2 regions of the Kribbella sp. NPDC051620 genome follow, and region 2 is predicted to be linked to the other one. Evidence: riboswitches for the same ligand, from Rfam matches in the RefSeq annotation. Region 2 holds a riboswitch; the other holds the start of a gene.
What was found. A riboswitch is a leader RNA that binds a small molecule or an ion and turns the genes downstream of it on or off. The one in region 2 is predicted to bind thiamine pyrophosphate.

Region 1 (7,512 bases), on a different contig from region 2:
CGATCCGGGCCTTGCGGTCGTCGGGCGCCATGTTGATCGTCGCCCAGGCCTTCACGATCGCCGAGTCCTTGGCGGTCATCTGCGCCAGATAGGTCAGCGGGCCGCGCCAGGAACCCCGGCGGCCGAGACCGTCCAGGCTCTCCAGCGGGAACCAGCCGTTCTGGCAGCGCCGGCCGTTCACCGCCGACTCGATCTCCCTGGCCTGATCCGGGCGCAGGTTCTGCGTCGCCCAGTACAAGAAGTAGACCCCGACATCCGGGATCTCCTCGGCCACATTGCCGGGGATGCTCAGCTTCCCCGGTTCGAAGAGGTGCAGCTCCTCGTCTGATCCGTACAAGATCGTCATTTCCCCCCGCCCAGCCCGATCATCGCCGGCGGACCCCCCAGGTCCAGCTTTCGACATACAAGGGTTCTTGGTACCCCCGGCTCGCGCCTCGGTCAACCCCTCGTCCGGATACCGACTGTCCCCATAACCCAAATCGGTGGGGAACGCTACTTGCGGCGGCGAGCCGCCCGCTCCCGGAGTTCCTCGGCGTCGAGGCGGTCGGCTTCCTCGGGGGTCGGCGCGCTACCGCCGTACGACGCGGGCAGCCACCACGCCCCGGCCGGCTTGTCCGGGGACGCCTTGATGGTCCGGTCGAGCATCCCCGCCATCGTGGTCCGCAGCCGGGCAGTGGCCTCGACGGCGTCCTCCTCCTTGCTGACCGCCATCGGCTCGCCGACCGTGATGGCGACCCGCTGGTGCCGGGAGAAGTCCCGCGGGTGGTCCTTGGTCATCATCCGCTGGGTGCCCCACAGGATCATCGGGATCACCGGTACGCCGGCCTCGGCGGCCATCCGGACCGCGCCCGACTTGAACTCCTTCAGCTCGAACGACCGGCTGATCGTCGCCTCGGGGAAGACGCCGACGATCTCGCCCTCGCCGAGGTACCGGATCGCCTCCCGGTACGACCCGGCGCCGGCGCCACGATCCACCGGGATGTGGTGCATGCCGCGCATCAGCGGTCCGGAGTACCGGTTGCGGAACAGCACCTCCTTGGCCATGAACCGGACCAGCCGCTTGCTCGGCTGCGCGCCGAACCCGCCGATCACGAAGTCCACGTAGCTGATGTGGTTCAGCGCCAGCACGGCACCGCCGGTCCGCGGGATGTTCTCCGTGCCGACCATCGTGAAGCCCAGGTCGAGCACCTTGAAGGCGGTCTTGGCGAAGCCGATCACCGGCGGGTACAGGATGTCGCGCATGGTCTGACGCTATCGGGTCGGTCAACGGCGCGCGGATCCAGTACGCAGTAGGCAATCAGTGGTTAGAGTTGCCGACGACAAGTTGATACCGCGGGAGCTCGCGCTGTAGCGGGCTGAGAGGGCGGCTGGGTTTCGGACCCGGCGCCGCCGACCGCCGAACCTGTCCGGGTAATTCCGGCGTAGGGAGCAGCATCGTGACAACGATCGACAATTCTGTCCGCCCGCAGGTCACCACTGGGCCGATCTCAGGATCGGAGAAGATTTACACCGGTGAGCTGAAGGTTCCACAGCGGCGGGTGCACCTCACCAACGGCGAGCACTTCGATCTGTACGACACCTCGGGGCCGTACACCGACGTCAACGCCACCATCGACGTTCAGGCGGGCCTTCCGCCGGTACGCCGGGACTGGATCGCCGGCCGTGAGCCGTTGACCCAGCTGGCGCAGGCCCGGGCCGGCGTCATCACCGAGGAGATGCGCTACATCGCGGTCCGGGAAGGTGTCGAGCCTTCGTTCGTGCGGGACGAGGTGGCGCGAGGGCGGGCCGTGATCCCGGCGAACCACAAGCATCCGGAGTCCGAGCCGATGATCATCGGGAAGAAGTTCCTGGTGAAGGTGAACGCCAACATCGGCAACTCGGCCGTCTCCAGCTCGGTCGAGGAGGAGGTGGAGAAACTCGTCTGGGCCACCCGTTGGGGCGCGGACACGGTGATGGACCTGTCCACCGGCAAGAACATCCACGCGACCCGCGAGTGGATCCTGCGCAACTCGCCGGTCCCGATCGGCACGGTGCCGCTCTACCAGGCGCTCGAGAAGGTGAAGGGTGATCCGACCGAGCTGACCTGGGAGGTCTACCGCGACACGGTGATCGAGCAGTGCGAGCAGGGCGTCGACTACATGACGGTGCATGCCGGAGTACTGCTCCGGTACGTGCCGTTGACCGCCCAGCGGATCACCGGGATCGTCTCGCGGGGTGGCTCGATCATGGCGGCCTGGTGCCTGGCGCATCACCAGGAGTCCTTCCTGTACACGCATTTCGCGGAACTGTGCGAGATCCTGCGGGAGTACGACGTGACCTTCTCGCTCGGCGACGGACTCCGGCCGGGGTGTATCGCGGACGCGAACGACGCGGCCCAGTTCGCCGAGCTCAGAACCCTTGGTGAGTTGACGAAAATCGCCTGGGAGCACGACGTCCAGGTGATGATCGAGGGCCCGGGGCACGTGCCGATGCACAAGATCGCGGAGAACGTCCGGCTCGAGGAGGAGCTCTGTGGCGAGGCGCCGTTCTACACCTTGGGGCCGTTGGCAACCGATATCGCACCGGCCTACGACCACATCACCAGCGCGATCGGCGCGGCCCAGATCGGCTGGCTGGGAACGGCGATGCTCTGCTACGTCACGCCGAAGGAGCACCTCGGCCTGCCGGATCGTGACGACGTGAAGACCGGCGTGATCACGTACAAGATCGCTGCCCACGCGGCCGATCTGGCCAAGGGGCATCCGGGCGCGCAGGACTGGGACGACGCGTTGTCGAGGGCAAGGTTCGAGTTCCGCTGGGAGGACCAGTTCAACCTGTCGCTGGATCCCGACACGGCCCGCTCGTACCACGATCAGACGCTGCCGGCCGAGCCGGCCAAGACGGCGCACTTCTGCTCGATGTGCGGGCCGAAGTTCTGTTCGATGCGGATCACCGCGGACATCCGCAAGTACGCCGAGGAGCACGGTCTGGACTCGGCCGAGGCGATCGAGGCCGGCTTCGCGGAGATGTCGGAGACCTTCAAGGCCAAGGACTCCAAGCTCTACCTGCCACTGGCTGACTGAGCTGCATCCGCAACAAATCTAGACTCGCCGGTCCGCGGCCCGATCCACCCGAAAACATCCTGACTCCGTGTGAAGGTGGCGGTGAGTCGGGGCGCGGAACCGGCCGATTTCAGCGGAGAATTGGAAGATCGGCGGCCTCCCGAGTGGTCACGGTGGGTGATCGGGCGAACCGGTTCAGGTTTTTGCCTTCACTCTGAGTGAATAAGACTGTAGCCTTAACCTGCGTCGGGAAGGAGGTACAAGGCGGTGGTCTTCGTTCTCACGGTAGATCAGCGAGGCAGCCGGAGCATCGGCGATCTCGTACCCGAGCTACTGAATACGCTGAACCGGCGGCCGCGCCGGATCGGCCTGCTGCGCAAGTTCGAGCGCACGGCCGGCGACGAGGTCCAGGGCGTGCTCTCGGAGGCCCGGGCCACGGTCGACGTCATCGTGCAGCTGCTCCGCGCGGACACCTGGCACATCGGTCTCGGCGTCGGCGCGGTCGACCAGCCGCTGCCCCGGAGTACCAGGGCAGGCAGCGGGGAGGCGTTCGTCTTCGCGCGCGAGGCGGTCAACCGGGCCAAGGCGAGCCCGCACCACGTGAGCGTCGTCGGTGCCAACGAGCACGCGGCGGAACAGGTGGAGAGCGTCATGTGGCTGATGGCGTCGGTACTGCGTCGCAGGAGCGAGCGCGGGTGGGCTGTGGCCGACCTGCTGGCCGAGGGGCTGACCAGGCGCGAGATCGGCGTCAAGCTGGGGATCAGCCAGTCCGCTGTCACGCAGCGGGCGCAGGCGGCCGGTTTCGCCGAGGAACAGCGCGGCCGGGTGCTTGCGGCAGAGTTGCTCGAGGCTGGGGAGGTTGCATGACGGCAGCGGTACTAGTGCTGACTGGGGTGGCTCTGGTGCTCGCCGTAGTGGCGTGGGTGCCCAAGTCGGGCGCCACGCTGGAGATAGTGCTCAGTGGCGTGATGCTGGCCTGCCTGACGGCGACCGGCATCCTGCTGCTGGCGGGACACGGCGTACAGGGCTGGCGGGAGGCCTGGTGGAACATCCTCCTCATGGTCTCCGGCGGCCTCGCAGTAGCCGGTGGAGGTCCGCTGACGACGTCGGTGCTGGCACTCGTTGACCGGGGCAACACCAGGTCGCAGTCGACCCAGCAGGCGGGCGAGGTGCTCCGCGGTGGCGCGCTGATCGGCGCCCTGGAACGCGGCGCCATCTACGGCTCGATCGTGGCGGGCTGGCCCGAGGGGATTGCGATCGTGCTGGCCATCAAGGGGCTGGCGCGGTATCCGGAGCTGCGTAGTCCGGACCAGCCGGCCTCGGTGACGCCCACAGCGGTGGCGGAGCGATTCATCATCGGCACCTTCACCAGTGTGCTGTGGGCAGTCACCTGCGCCGGTCTGCTGCTGTCTCGCTAGACCTTGATCACGTACGTGCTCATCACCTTGTCGTGCCAGGTCTGCTTCTTGTCGTCCCACAGCGGCCACAGTGAGTTGAGCAGGCAGGCGTTGTCGAAGATGCCGCGCAGGATGTCGCGCAGCAGCGACCGGCCGGCGCCGATCGGCTGGAAGTAGGTGGCGTCCACCAGCTTGATCTTCAGCACGCTCTTGCCGACGCTCTGGCCGGTCTTGCCCTGCCGGATCACCCGGTTCCACACCCACAGGCCGATGCTGGCCAGGACACCGATGATCAGCACGACGAAGGCGAACGCGCTGGGTCCCTCGTCGCTGGAGGTCGTGTAGCTGTCGCCGTCGGAGTTGGCGATCAGGTTCGCGATGAAGATCCCGTACGCGATGAGAGCCGGGATGCCGGACAGCAGGCCGTCCAGGAGCGCCGCGCCGACCCGGGATCCCCAGTCGGCCAGCTCGGACCCACCAGGGCCGCCGTAGCCGAAGCCCTGCTGCCCGTACATCGGCTGGTCGTACTGCGGCGGACCGGGTTGCCCATACTGAGGCTGCCCGTACTGCGGCGGCCCAGGCTGCCCGTACTGCGGTTGACCGGGCTGACCGTACTGCGGCTGGCCAGGCTGGCCGGGCTGGCCGTATTGCGGTGGCTGCCCGTACTGCGGCTGGTCCTCGGGACCGTTCGGAGGGGTGGTCACTGAAATTCCCTTCAAAGCCTTCCGGCTCAGAGCTTGACGACCAGCGTGTTGTTGATCTTGTCCGCGAACGTCTGCTTCTTCTCGTCCCACAGCGGCCACAGGTAGCCGACGTAGCAGACGAGGCCGTCGAGGATGTGGGTCAGCTGGCGGACGAACGCCTTGGCCGGACCGACCGGCTGCCCGGTGGCCGCGTCGACCAGCTTGATCTTGACCACGGACTTGCCGACGGTCTGGCCCTCGTTGCCCTGCTTGATGACGACGTTCCAGATCCCGACACCGATGGCGATCAGCCCGAACAGCACCAGGAAGATGCTGCTGACCGACCGGGCCAGCGCCAGACCGATGAAGTACGGCACCGCGACCAGCAGGGAGTCGATGATCGAGCCACCGACCCGCAGCGGCCAGTCCGCCAGCGCGCCCGTAGGAGCGCCATAACCCGGCTGCTGCCCGTACTGCTGCGGATACCCCGGCTGCTGCTGCCCGTACTGCGGTTGCCCGTACTGCGCCGGCGGCTGCCCGTACTGCGGCGCCTGCGGCGGCTGACCGTACTGCGGCGGCTGGCCGTACTGGCCGGGCTGTTGGCCGTACTGACCCGGTTGGTTCGGGTCTTGCGGGCCGTAACCCGGCGGTGGCGTCGGAGTGCTCACGACGATCCCTTCTACTGACATGAGGAGTGGTAGCGCTCTGACGGATCAGCTGCCTCGGCGGATCCCATCAAGTTGCCTGCGGTAGGAGATACCTTGGTGGATGTGACCCTGACACAGCAAGCTGTTGAACTCCGGCCGCGTGGGCCGGTCGAACCGCTCGACCGCCGGGTGCTCGGCGTGGCCGGCGTCGGTGTCGGCGGGTTCGCTCTCGCAGGTGTCTATCAGCTGTCCGGCTCACTGCACCTCGGCATCCCATGCTTGCTCCACGCCACTACCGGGCTGAACTGCCCGTTCTGCGGAGCGACCCGGATGGCTGCCGCATTGCTGCGCGGCGATCTGGACGCCGCTTGGCACTTCAACCCGGTAGTGCTTGTCCTCGGCCCACTGATCGGTGTTGCCGTCGGCTACCAACTGCTCACCTGGGGTCTGGAGAGCGCGCGGCTGATCAAGCTGCCCCGGCTGCGGATCAGCCCGGTGACGCTGAAATGGCTGCTCCGGGCGCTGGCGGTTCTATTGGTCGTCTATGGGATCGCCCGCAATCTGAACTGAGACACTAAGGTGTTCCAGTGACTCAGCCTCCTTTGCCAGATGAGAACGGCCAGCAGCTCGAGCCCTTCCAGCAGCAGCCTGGACCGCAGGATCAGTTGCCGACGGCCCCGCAGTACGGCGCACCGCAGTACCAGCCGCCGCAGAACCCGCAGTACCAGCAGGTCCAGGGTCAGCCGGTGCCGCAGCCGCCCGCCCAGGCGCTGCCGGCCGGGCCGGTGCTGGTGACGATCGGCGACATCTCCGTCGAGCAGTACCGGATCGTCACTCCCGCGGGCGTGCTGCCCACCCAAGGGACGAACTGGTCGGCCATGGACATGACCCGGACCGAGGAGAAGATCCCCGCCTACGCCATCGTGCTGGCGATCATCTTCTTCCTGTTCTGCCTGCTCGGCCTGCTGTTCCTGCTGATCAAGGAGCGCAAGACGACCGGCTTCGTCCAGGTGACCGTTCAGCACGGCGCCCGCACGCACAACACGCATGTGGCCGCGGCCAACCAGACCCAGGTCGCCGACACGCTGGCCAGAGTCAACTACGCCCGCACCCTCTGCGTCTGACCCCTTGTAGACAAGGGACCTCAGGCGCAATGGGTACGGGCGCGTAGTACCGGGCTCAGCCGAAGCGGCCGGTGATGTAGTCCTCGGTGGCCTTCTCGTTCGGGTTGGAGAAGATCTGCTTGGTCGGACCCATCTCGATCAGCCGGCCGGGCTTGCCGGTGGCGGACAGGTTGAAGAAGGCGGTCTGGTCGGAGACCCGGGCCGCCTGCTGCATGTTGTGGGTCACGATGACGACGGTGAACCGGTCCTTCAGCTTCTCGATCAGGTCCTCGATCGCCAGCGTCGAGATCGGGTCCAGGGCCGAGCAGGGCTCGTCCATCAAGATCACCTCGGGCTCGACCGCGATCGCCCGGGCGATACAGAGCCGCTGCTGCTGACCACCCGACAGGCCCGCGCCGGGCTTGTCGAGGCGGTCCTTGACCTCGTTCCAGAGGTTGGCGCCCTTCAGCGACGCCTCGACCACCTCGGCGAGCTTCTTCTTGTCCTTGACGCCGTTCAGCTTCAGGCCGGACGCGACGTTGTCGAAGATCGACATGGTCGGGAACGGGTTCGGCCGCTGGAACACCATGCCGACCACGCGGCGGACCGCCACCGGGTCGACCCCGGTCGCGTACAGGTCC
Region 2 (7,512 bases):
CGTCGCCTACGACGTAGCGGCTGGGCCACCGCCGGTCGCTCGGACGACGTCCGGATGCCGGGAATCGCCAGTTGCGTCATTTGGCCGCCGCCTTGATCGCGTCGGAGGCCACGGTCTGGAAGCGCAGGTCGTACAGATCCTTGGCCTGGATCACCGGCTTGCCGGTCTCCTTGGCGAGCAGTTCGATGGTCTCCTGGTGGCGCTTGATCGCGTCGCTCCAGTCACCGCTGATGTCGGGGTGCCCGGCGTTGTCGACCAGCCACTGGCCATCCGCCTCGGTGAGTCCCTGGTCCTTCACGTAGTACCCCTCGATCCACTCCTTGGGGTGCTTGTCGATCCAGTCCTGAGCTACTCCCCACGCGGCGACGTAGGCCCTGATCGCGGCCGCCTTGCCGGCGTCCTCGAGCGACTCGGTCGGCCCGTAGAGGTGACCGGCGTCGTCGCGCAGGCCGTGCTGGATCGTGGTCGCCCCGTCTTTGCCGTACTTCGTCAGGTACCGCTTGATCGAGACGCCGCCGATCGGCGCGACATCGACCTGCTTGGCGGCGAGCGCGTTCGGGTAGATGTCCCCGGTGCTCGGCAACTCGACGAGCTTGACGTCCTCCTTGGTCAGCCCGGCCTTCTTCAGCACCTTGAGCACGAGCGCGCCCTGCGCCTGGCCGGGGCTGTACGCGATCTTCTTGCCGCGCAGATCGGCCAGCGTCTTCACCTGTACGCCGGGAGCCACGCCGAGCTGGTAGATCGGGTGATTGATCGGGTCCAGCCGGAACTTGGAGGCGACGATCTTGACGTGCAGCCCGGTCCAGGTGGCGTGGATCGACGGGATCTCCGCGACCGAGCCGAGGTCCAGCGCATGCGCGCGGAACGCCTCCGTGGTCTGTGGACCACCGCTGAGGTTGGCGAACGTGACGTACTTCGAGACCTTGTCGAGCTGACCCGACAGCTTGAACGCCACCTGAGTGGCCGGATCGCCGACGACGATCTTGACGCCGTCCGGTACTTCGGTGGGCAGCGGGGCGTCGAGCGCGAGCTTCGCGCCGGTACCGCCGGCCTGGGCGTCGCCGCCGCAGCCGGAGAGCATAGTGACGGCGGCCAGCGCCGCGGCGGCCAGGACAGCAAGGGATTTCTTAGGCATGAGCTTCATCCAGACAGGGGTTCAGGAGGGCCGGTCGGTGGTCGCGTAGCGGCCGTCGTGGTACAGCAACGGCTCGTGTTCGCGGCGTTCGGCGTGGGTGGCGAGCCGGGCCACGACGATGTGGTGATCGGCGACTGCGAAGCGGTGTTCGACGAGAGCGCGCAGGTAGCTTGGGGCCTCGTCCAGGACGGGTTCCCCGGTACGGAGCCGGGACCAGCGGGTCGGTTCGGCAAACCGGTCGACGCCGCTGGTGGCGAACCGGCCGGCGATCTCGTGCTGGCCGGCGTCGAGGAAGTTGATCACCAGGCTGTCGGCCCGGTGGACGGTCGGCCAGCTGGACGCGGTGGTGGCGATCGAGAACGACACCAGCGGCGGCAGCAGGCTGACCGAGACGAGCGAGGTCGCGGTGAAGCCGACCGGGCCGTTGCCCGCGTCGGCGGTGATCACCACCACGCCGGCCGCGTGCCGGCGGAACACCGAGCGGAAGATGTCGGCGTCGACCGTGCGCTCCACGTCTTCTGGGTCTGGAACGACGGTGAGGCCGGGGCGGCTGGGCAGGGCAGGGTGGATCGCATGGACGGACATGTCTCTCCCTCGGGACGGGGCAGGGACGACCGGCAGCGGACAGGCAGGAGCAACCGCAACCGGGCGGATGGAGGTACAGCTGACTCTCAGGCCAGAACTCGTCTACGCCGCCGACAGGACAGGCGGTGGAACGGTGTGACTATCGACAGGTCGCGCTGGCTGTGCGCATCATGTCGATGGCACGGCGCCGGGTGAGCAGACAACTTGTCATGTCAGTGAGCTTCTCATCAAAGTGCACTGGAAAACTAGACAATCTCGTCATTCGATACGACTGTCCACCGGACGCCCCTCACACCTTCGTGGGTGTATGCGTTCTACTGACGTGATGCTTTTACTGCCGCCCTTCCAGGCGCTCGTCGACGAGCACTGGCGCGACGTCGCCAGGCTCGCCCGGGCGCTGGCCGGGCCGGTTGACGGCGACGACGTGGCCCAGCGCGCCTGGGAGAAGGCCTTCGCCGCCTACCCGAACCTCACCTCGGCACAGAACCTGCGCGGCTGGCTGCTCACCATCACCGCCCGCTGCGCGACCGACGTGCACCGGGCCCGCAAACCGCAAACACCCCTCGACGACGCGCCACCGATCGCCGTCGACGGCCCGGAGGCCGCCGACTTCCCCGATCCGGAGCTCTGGCAGGCCGTGAAGGACCTGCCCGAACGCCAGCGCGTCGCCGTCACGCTCAAGTACGTCGGCGACCTGGACCACCATGGCGTGGCCGCCGCTCTGGACACCACGCCCGCCGCATCCCGCCGACTCGTCAGCGATGCGCTCGCGACCTTGCGCACCAAACTCGGAGTGGATCATGACTGACCTCACAGCGCCTGATATCGAGGCCCGGCTCAGCCGCCTCACCCCCGCAGGCGCCCGCCCGCCGGTCCTGCCGACCGCCGACGTCTCCTACACCCTGCACGACACCCCCATCGGCACCCTGCTGCTCGCGGTCGCGGGTGACCGGGTGGTGGCCAGCTCCTTCGGCGACGAGGAGACGCTGACCGAGCGGCTGGCCCGGGCGATCTCCCCGCGGGTACTGCGCCAGCCCGGCCCGCTGGACGAGGTACGGCGGCAATTGGACGAATACCTGACCGGTCAACGAAAGGCATTTGATTTAAATGTTGATTTGACTCTGGCCACGCCATTTCAGCGGCTCGTGCTGGCTGATCTTCCCGACCACACCCGCTACGGCAAGACGACGACGTACGGGCAGGTCGCCGGCGAGATCGACCGGCCGAAGGCGGCCCGGGCGGTCGGTACGGCGCTCGGCGCAAATCCCTTGTGCGTGGTGATTCCCTGCCATCGGGTGATCGGCGCGAGCGGCGCGCTCACCGGATACGCCGGCGGGCTGGACGCGAAGCGGTTCCTGCTGAATCTCGAATCGAAAAGTTAACTTTTCCGGCGGTCGTTCGTTTTCTTTATACTCGGGTGGAAGGCAGCAGGTCCCCAATGTGGAGTGGGGACCTGCTGTTTTTTCTATTCGTTGCCCGGTTGATGGATTTCGAGGATGAGGCGGCGGCGGCCGCCCCATTCGCGTTTGTAGACCTTGTAGTCCTTGATGCCGGCCGCCGAGCAGAGGCGGCCGTAGCTGGCCTCGTCGTGGATGTAGTGGACGCTGCTGGTGCCGAAGTGCTCGGTGGTGACGATCCGGTGCTCCGGGCCCTGGCGTAGTCCGTTGGCGATCTCCGACGCGGTCGCCGGGCCCCAGACCGGCCCCTCGATCACGGCGAGCCCACCGGGTCGTAGTACCCGGGAGATCTCCCAGATGGTCGACATCTGCTCGTCCTCGGCAAACAGCTCGTGGAACGCCGTCCACAGGCAGAGCACCGCGTCGAAGGAGTCCGACTTGTACGGCAGGTCCGTCATCGAGCCGATCGCCCAGTCGATCGACAGCTCTTCTTCGCGCGCCTTGGCCTGGCCGGCCTCGACCAGGTTCGGAGAGATGTCCAGGGCTCGCACGGTCTTGCCCGCCCGCCGCAACGGCAGGCTGATCCGGCCGTAGCCGCAGCACAGGTCCAGTACGGACTCCCGGCCTTCCAGGAGCTCTTCGACGGCCTGGACGATGGCGGCGTCACTTTCCGGCGTGGTGCGACTGGCCAGCCCCTCGACCCCGAGTTCTTCGTACTCGGCCCGGCTGCGCAGTGCAGAGTTCAGCATTGCGCCAGTATCCCGGCCACGCTGGGTCACTGTCAGTATCGGGAACCGGATCGAGACCTTCCGAAGTCGGCGAACGGTAATCGCACGGCTCTCGTGCGACGCCGGCCGGTGCCGTGACACTGAGCCAACGACTTCCTCGAAGGAGAACCATGCCCACCACCCGGTACGACGATCTGCGTGCGCTCTTCATCAACTGCACGCTGAAACGGTCGCCCGAGCGCAGCAACACCGAAGGGCTCATCGACGTGAGCAAGCACATCCTGGACAAGCAGGGTGTGGCGGTCGAGGTGATCCGGGCGATCGACCACGACATCGCCACCGGTGTCTGGCCGGACATGACCGAGCACGGCTGGGCGACCGACGAATGGCCCGCCCTGCAGGAGAAGGTGATGGCGGCCGACATCCTGGTGATCGCCGGACCGATCTGGCTCGGCGACAACAGTTCGGTGACCAAGAAGGTGATCGAGCGGCTGTACGCGAACTCCTCGATCCTCAACCCCGCTGGGCAGTACGCGTACTACGGCCGGGTCGGCGGCTGCGTCATCACCGGCAACGAGGACGGCGTCAAGCACTGCGCGATGAACGTGCTCTACAGCCTGCAGCACCTGGGCTACACGGTTCCACCCCAGGCCGACGCCGGCTGGATCGGCGAGGCCGGCCCGGGCCCGTCGTACCTGGACGAGGGATCGGGCGGCCCGGACAACGACTTCACCAACCGGAACACGACCTTCATGACCTGGAACCTGTTGCACCTGGCAAGGATGCTGAAGGACGCCGGCGGCATCCCTGCCTACGGCAACCAACGCTCCGAATGGGACGCCGGCTCCCGCTTCGACTTCGAAAACCCCGAGTACCGCTAGGCGTTCTGCCGGGTGCGGCCCAGGCGGCCGAAGAGGATCGCCGCCACCATGGACACGACGATCGACGTGTACGTCGCGCCGAGCCAGGCTGGTACTGGGTGGTTGTTGAAGAGGGACTGTTGGAGGTCCAGCCAGAAGGGGGACCAGCCGTCGACTGTGCCGGGGTTGACGAGTTGGTAGGCGACGAAGCCGAAGACCCAGGCCAGGGTGGGCTGCCAGCGGAACCTCGCGGTGTCGGAGACGTCCCAGTTCATCTTGCTCACCACGAAGAAGTCGGCGATCGCGACCGCGAACAGCGGGATGAAGACCGAGCCGATCAGGTAGAGGAACTGGGTGTAGTTGCCCAGGTCAACGAAGAGCGCGAGGACGGTGGCGAGGATGCCGATGGCGACGGAGATCCAGCGCCGGTCGATGTGCCCGATCAGGTTGTGCGCGGCCATCGTGGTCGAGTAGACGTTCGCGTACGCCTCGTCCACCTCGTCCACGAGCAGTACGAACAACGCGATCGCGCCGGCCGGGAGGGTGACCAGGGCGGTGATGACGTCGGTGCTGTTGGTCTGCAGGGTGGCGACCGCGATAACGCCGAGTGCGTAGTACAGGATCGCGGCCAGGCCGTAGCCGAGGGCGGAACCGGCGAAGGCAGCCTTGTTGGTGCGCGAGTGCCGGGTGTAGTCGGCGGCGAGTGGCGCGAACGACACCACACCGGCCGCGGCGAGGTCGACGCCCGGCCAGAAGCCGAAGACGCCGTCCTGCGGGAGATCGTGGACCGGCTTGCTGAGCACCTGGATGAACAGGTAGACCGAGGCCAGCAGGACCAGCCAGACCATGAACTTGCGCAGCAGCTTCACGCTGCCGAGCGGCCGGACCGCCATCGCTGTCGCGATGAAGCCGGCGATCAGGACGAACAGCCAGCGCCAGCGCTCACTCGTCACGGCGACGGCCGCCTGGGAGATCACGATGATCTCCATCGTCGCCCAGCCGATGTTCTGCGCGATGTTGAGCACGGTCGGCGCCATCGAGCCGCGGCGGCCGAACAGCCCGCGCAGGCTGGTCATCGCGGGCGCGCCGGTGTGCGAGCCGAAGACGGCGGCGCCGCCGAGGACCAGAGCGCCGATCCCGCAGCCGACGACGACGGCGATCAGGCCCTTCACCAGCGATCCGGTGTACGCCGCGACGAGCGCGCCGGTGACCGGGCCGAACAGCGAGATGCCGAAGTTGCCCCAGAGGGTGAACTGGTCGAGGAACCCCAAGGTCCGCGGCGCGTCCGTGGTCAGGACCAGCGGCGCCTCGGTGGCGGTGGACGTGCGTGCAGCGGTAGTGGTCATGGCTGACCTGCTCCCTACGCCGGCATTACCCGGTCAGGTTCAGGCGGTCGGCGACCCGGCTGCTTCCAGCTCGTCGCCCTCTCAGCCCGCTGATCGGCGCGAGCTCCCGCGGAGGTTTGTTACTGCGTCAACGATAACGCGTCATTGACCGTTGTATACACCGGCTGCCCGCTTGATGAACGTCACAACCTCTTCACCGTGCGTCAGTACCGGCATGTGGGCGCCGGAAGGCACCGTCCAGACGTCGGCATGGGTCTCTCCTGCTGCGTCCGCGCCCGCCAAGTCGGCGAGTCGCTGCGCCCAGCCAGCTGGACAGAGGTTGTCGTGTTCGCAGCGGACGATCACGGCCGGCCGCTCGAGCCGGCGGATGGCTGCGGCGAGGTCGTACCGCCTGGCGACCTCCATCGCCTGTGCCATCGACACCAGGCCGGTACGCGCGTACTGCGGGGCCAGGACCGGTACTAGCCGCGGTGACTCCCACACAGCGGAGCGCACCCACCGCTCGGCGAGCGTGACCCAGTCGGAGGCGCCGACGTCCCCTGTTGGACCGAGCAGCACCAGGCCCTTCACCAGCTGGGGCTGGGCGAGGGCAGCGGCCACCACTATCTGGCAGCTGGCCGAGTGGCCGACCAGTACCGATGGCTCCGTGACGTGAGTGAGCACGCGTTGAGCTAGCGCCTCGGTATGGAGGTCATCGCCGGCTTGCACGCGTTCGCCGTACCCGGGGAGGGTGATGATCTCGTACGGCATGGTGAGGTGCTGGATGGTCGGGGCATACGACTCCGGCCCGAGGCCTAGCCCGGGGACCAGTACGACCTGGGTCACTCCCACGGTGGGCGGTCGGGGGCTTGCTGGACCACGGGGTTGCGTACTTCCGGCTTGAGCTCGCGGTAGCCGAGGGCTAGGCCGACAGCGAGGATGAGGAGGCCGGTACCACCCCAGGCGTACGCGGTGGGGAGGCGGTGGAGGGAGTCGTCGATGGCGCCCATGCCGGTGGTCAGCACCATCACGAACCAGATCAGGATCGGGATGAGGGACAGGGCGACCAGGCCTAGGCCGGTCAGCTCTATCGGGTCTGGCTGGCGGTCGGCCTTGCGGCGGTTGAGGACGTCGCGCAGCCACATGCCCAGGGCGGCCAGGCCGACTATCAGAGTCAGGAGCTGGCCGATGGTGTCGATGACGTCCGTGCGGAGCGGGTGGTTCAGCGGGGAGCCGGGGAGCTGGGAGATCTCCCGGAGCGAGATGCGCTGGACGGAGACGACCAGCAGTCCGTAGATGCCGGCGATGACCGCGGCCAGGAGGACTACCCGGGCTGCGCGGGGGTCGCGGGGGGCTGGGCGGCCGTAGGTGGGTAGCTGGTGCGGCTGCGGGTTGGCGGGTGGGCCGTACGGGTTGCCGGGACGGTAGGCCGGTGGCTGGTTGTAGGCAGTCGGCGGTGGCTGGTTGTAGGCAGCTGGCGGC

Region 1: linked by a shared signal. The riboswitch ahead of thiC (phosphomethylpyrimidine synthase ThiC) and the one ahead of ACIA12_RS21765 (purine-cytosine permease family protein) in region 2 are both predicted to bind thiamine pyrophosphate.

The regions. Positions count from the first base shown of each region.
Region 1 covers NZ_JBITDB010000007.1:86,185-93,696, reverse strand. Annotated here, with positions in the region: gene ACIA12_RS33660 (hypothetical protein) at 1-346, opposite strand, end outside; gene ACIA12_RS33655 (lysophospholipid acyltransferase family protein) at 493-1,242, opposite strand; TPP riboswitch at 1,323-1,447, shown strand; gene thiC (phosphomethylpyrimidine synthase ThiC) at 1,437-3,062, shown strand; gene ACIA12_RS33645 (transposase) at 3,309-3,908, shown strand; gene ACIA12_RS33640 (hypothetical protein) at 3,905-4,459, shown strand; gene ACIA12_RS33635 (RDD family protein) at 4,456-5,142, opposite strand; gene ACIA12_RS33630 (RDD family protein) at 5,169-5,789, opposite strand; gene ACIA12_RS33625 (DUF2752 domain-containing protein) at 5,892-6,338, shown strand; gene ACIA12_RS33620 (hypothetical protein) at 6,356-6,892, shown strand; gene pstB (phosphate ABC transporter ATP-binding protein PstB) at 6,948-7,512, opposite strand, start outside.
Region 2 covers NZ_JBITDB010000004.1:569,255-576,766, reverse strand. Annotated here, with positions in the region: gene ACIA12_RS21800 (ABC transporter permease) at 1-80, opposite strand, end outside; gene ACIA12_RS21795 (ABC transporter substrate-binding protein) at 77-1,135, opposite strand; gene ACIA12_RS21790 (flavin reductase family protein) at 1,157-1,720, opposite strand; gene ACIA12_RS21785 (RNA polymerase sigma factor) at 2,028-2,528, shown strand; gene ACIA12_RS21780 (methylated-DNA--[protein]-cysteine S-methyltransferase) at 2,521-3,102, shown strand; gene ACIA12_RS21775 (class I SAM-dependent methyltransferase) at 3,186-3,866, opposite strand; gene ACIA12_RS21770 (flavodoxin family protein) at 4,016-4,726, shown strand; gene ACIA12_RS21765 (purine-cytosine permease family protein) at 4,723-6,051, opposite strand; TPP riboswitch at 6,046-6,171, opposite strand; gene ACIA12_RS21760 (alpha/beta fold hydrolase) at 6,193-6,882, opposite strand; gene ACIA12_RS21755 (hypothetical protein) at 6,873-7,512, opposite strand, start outside.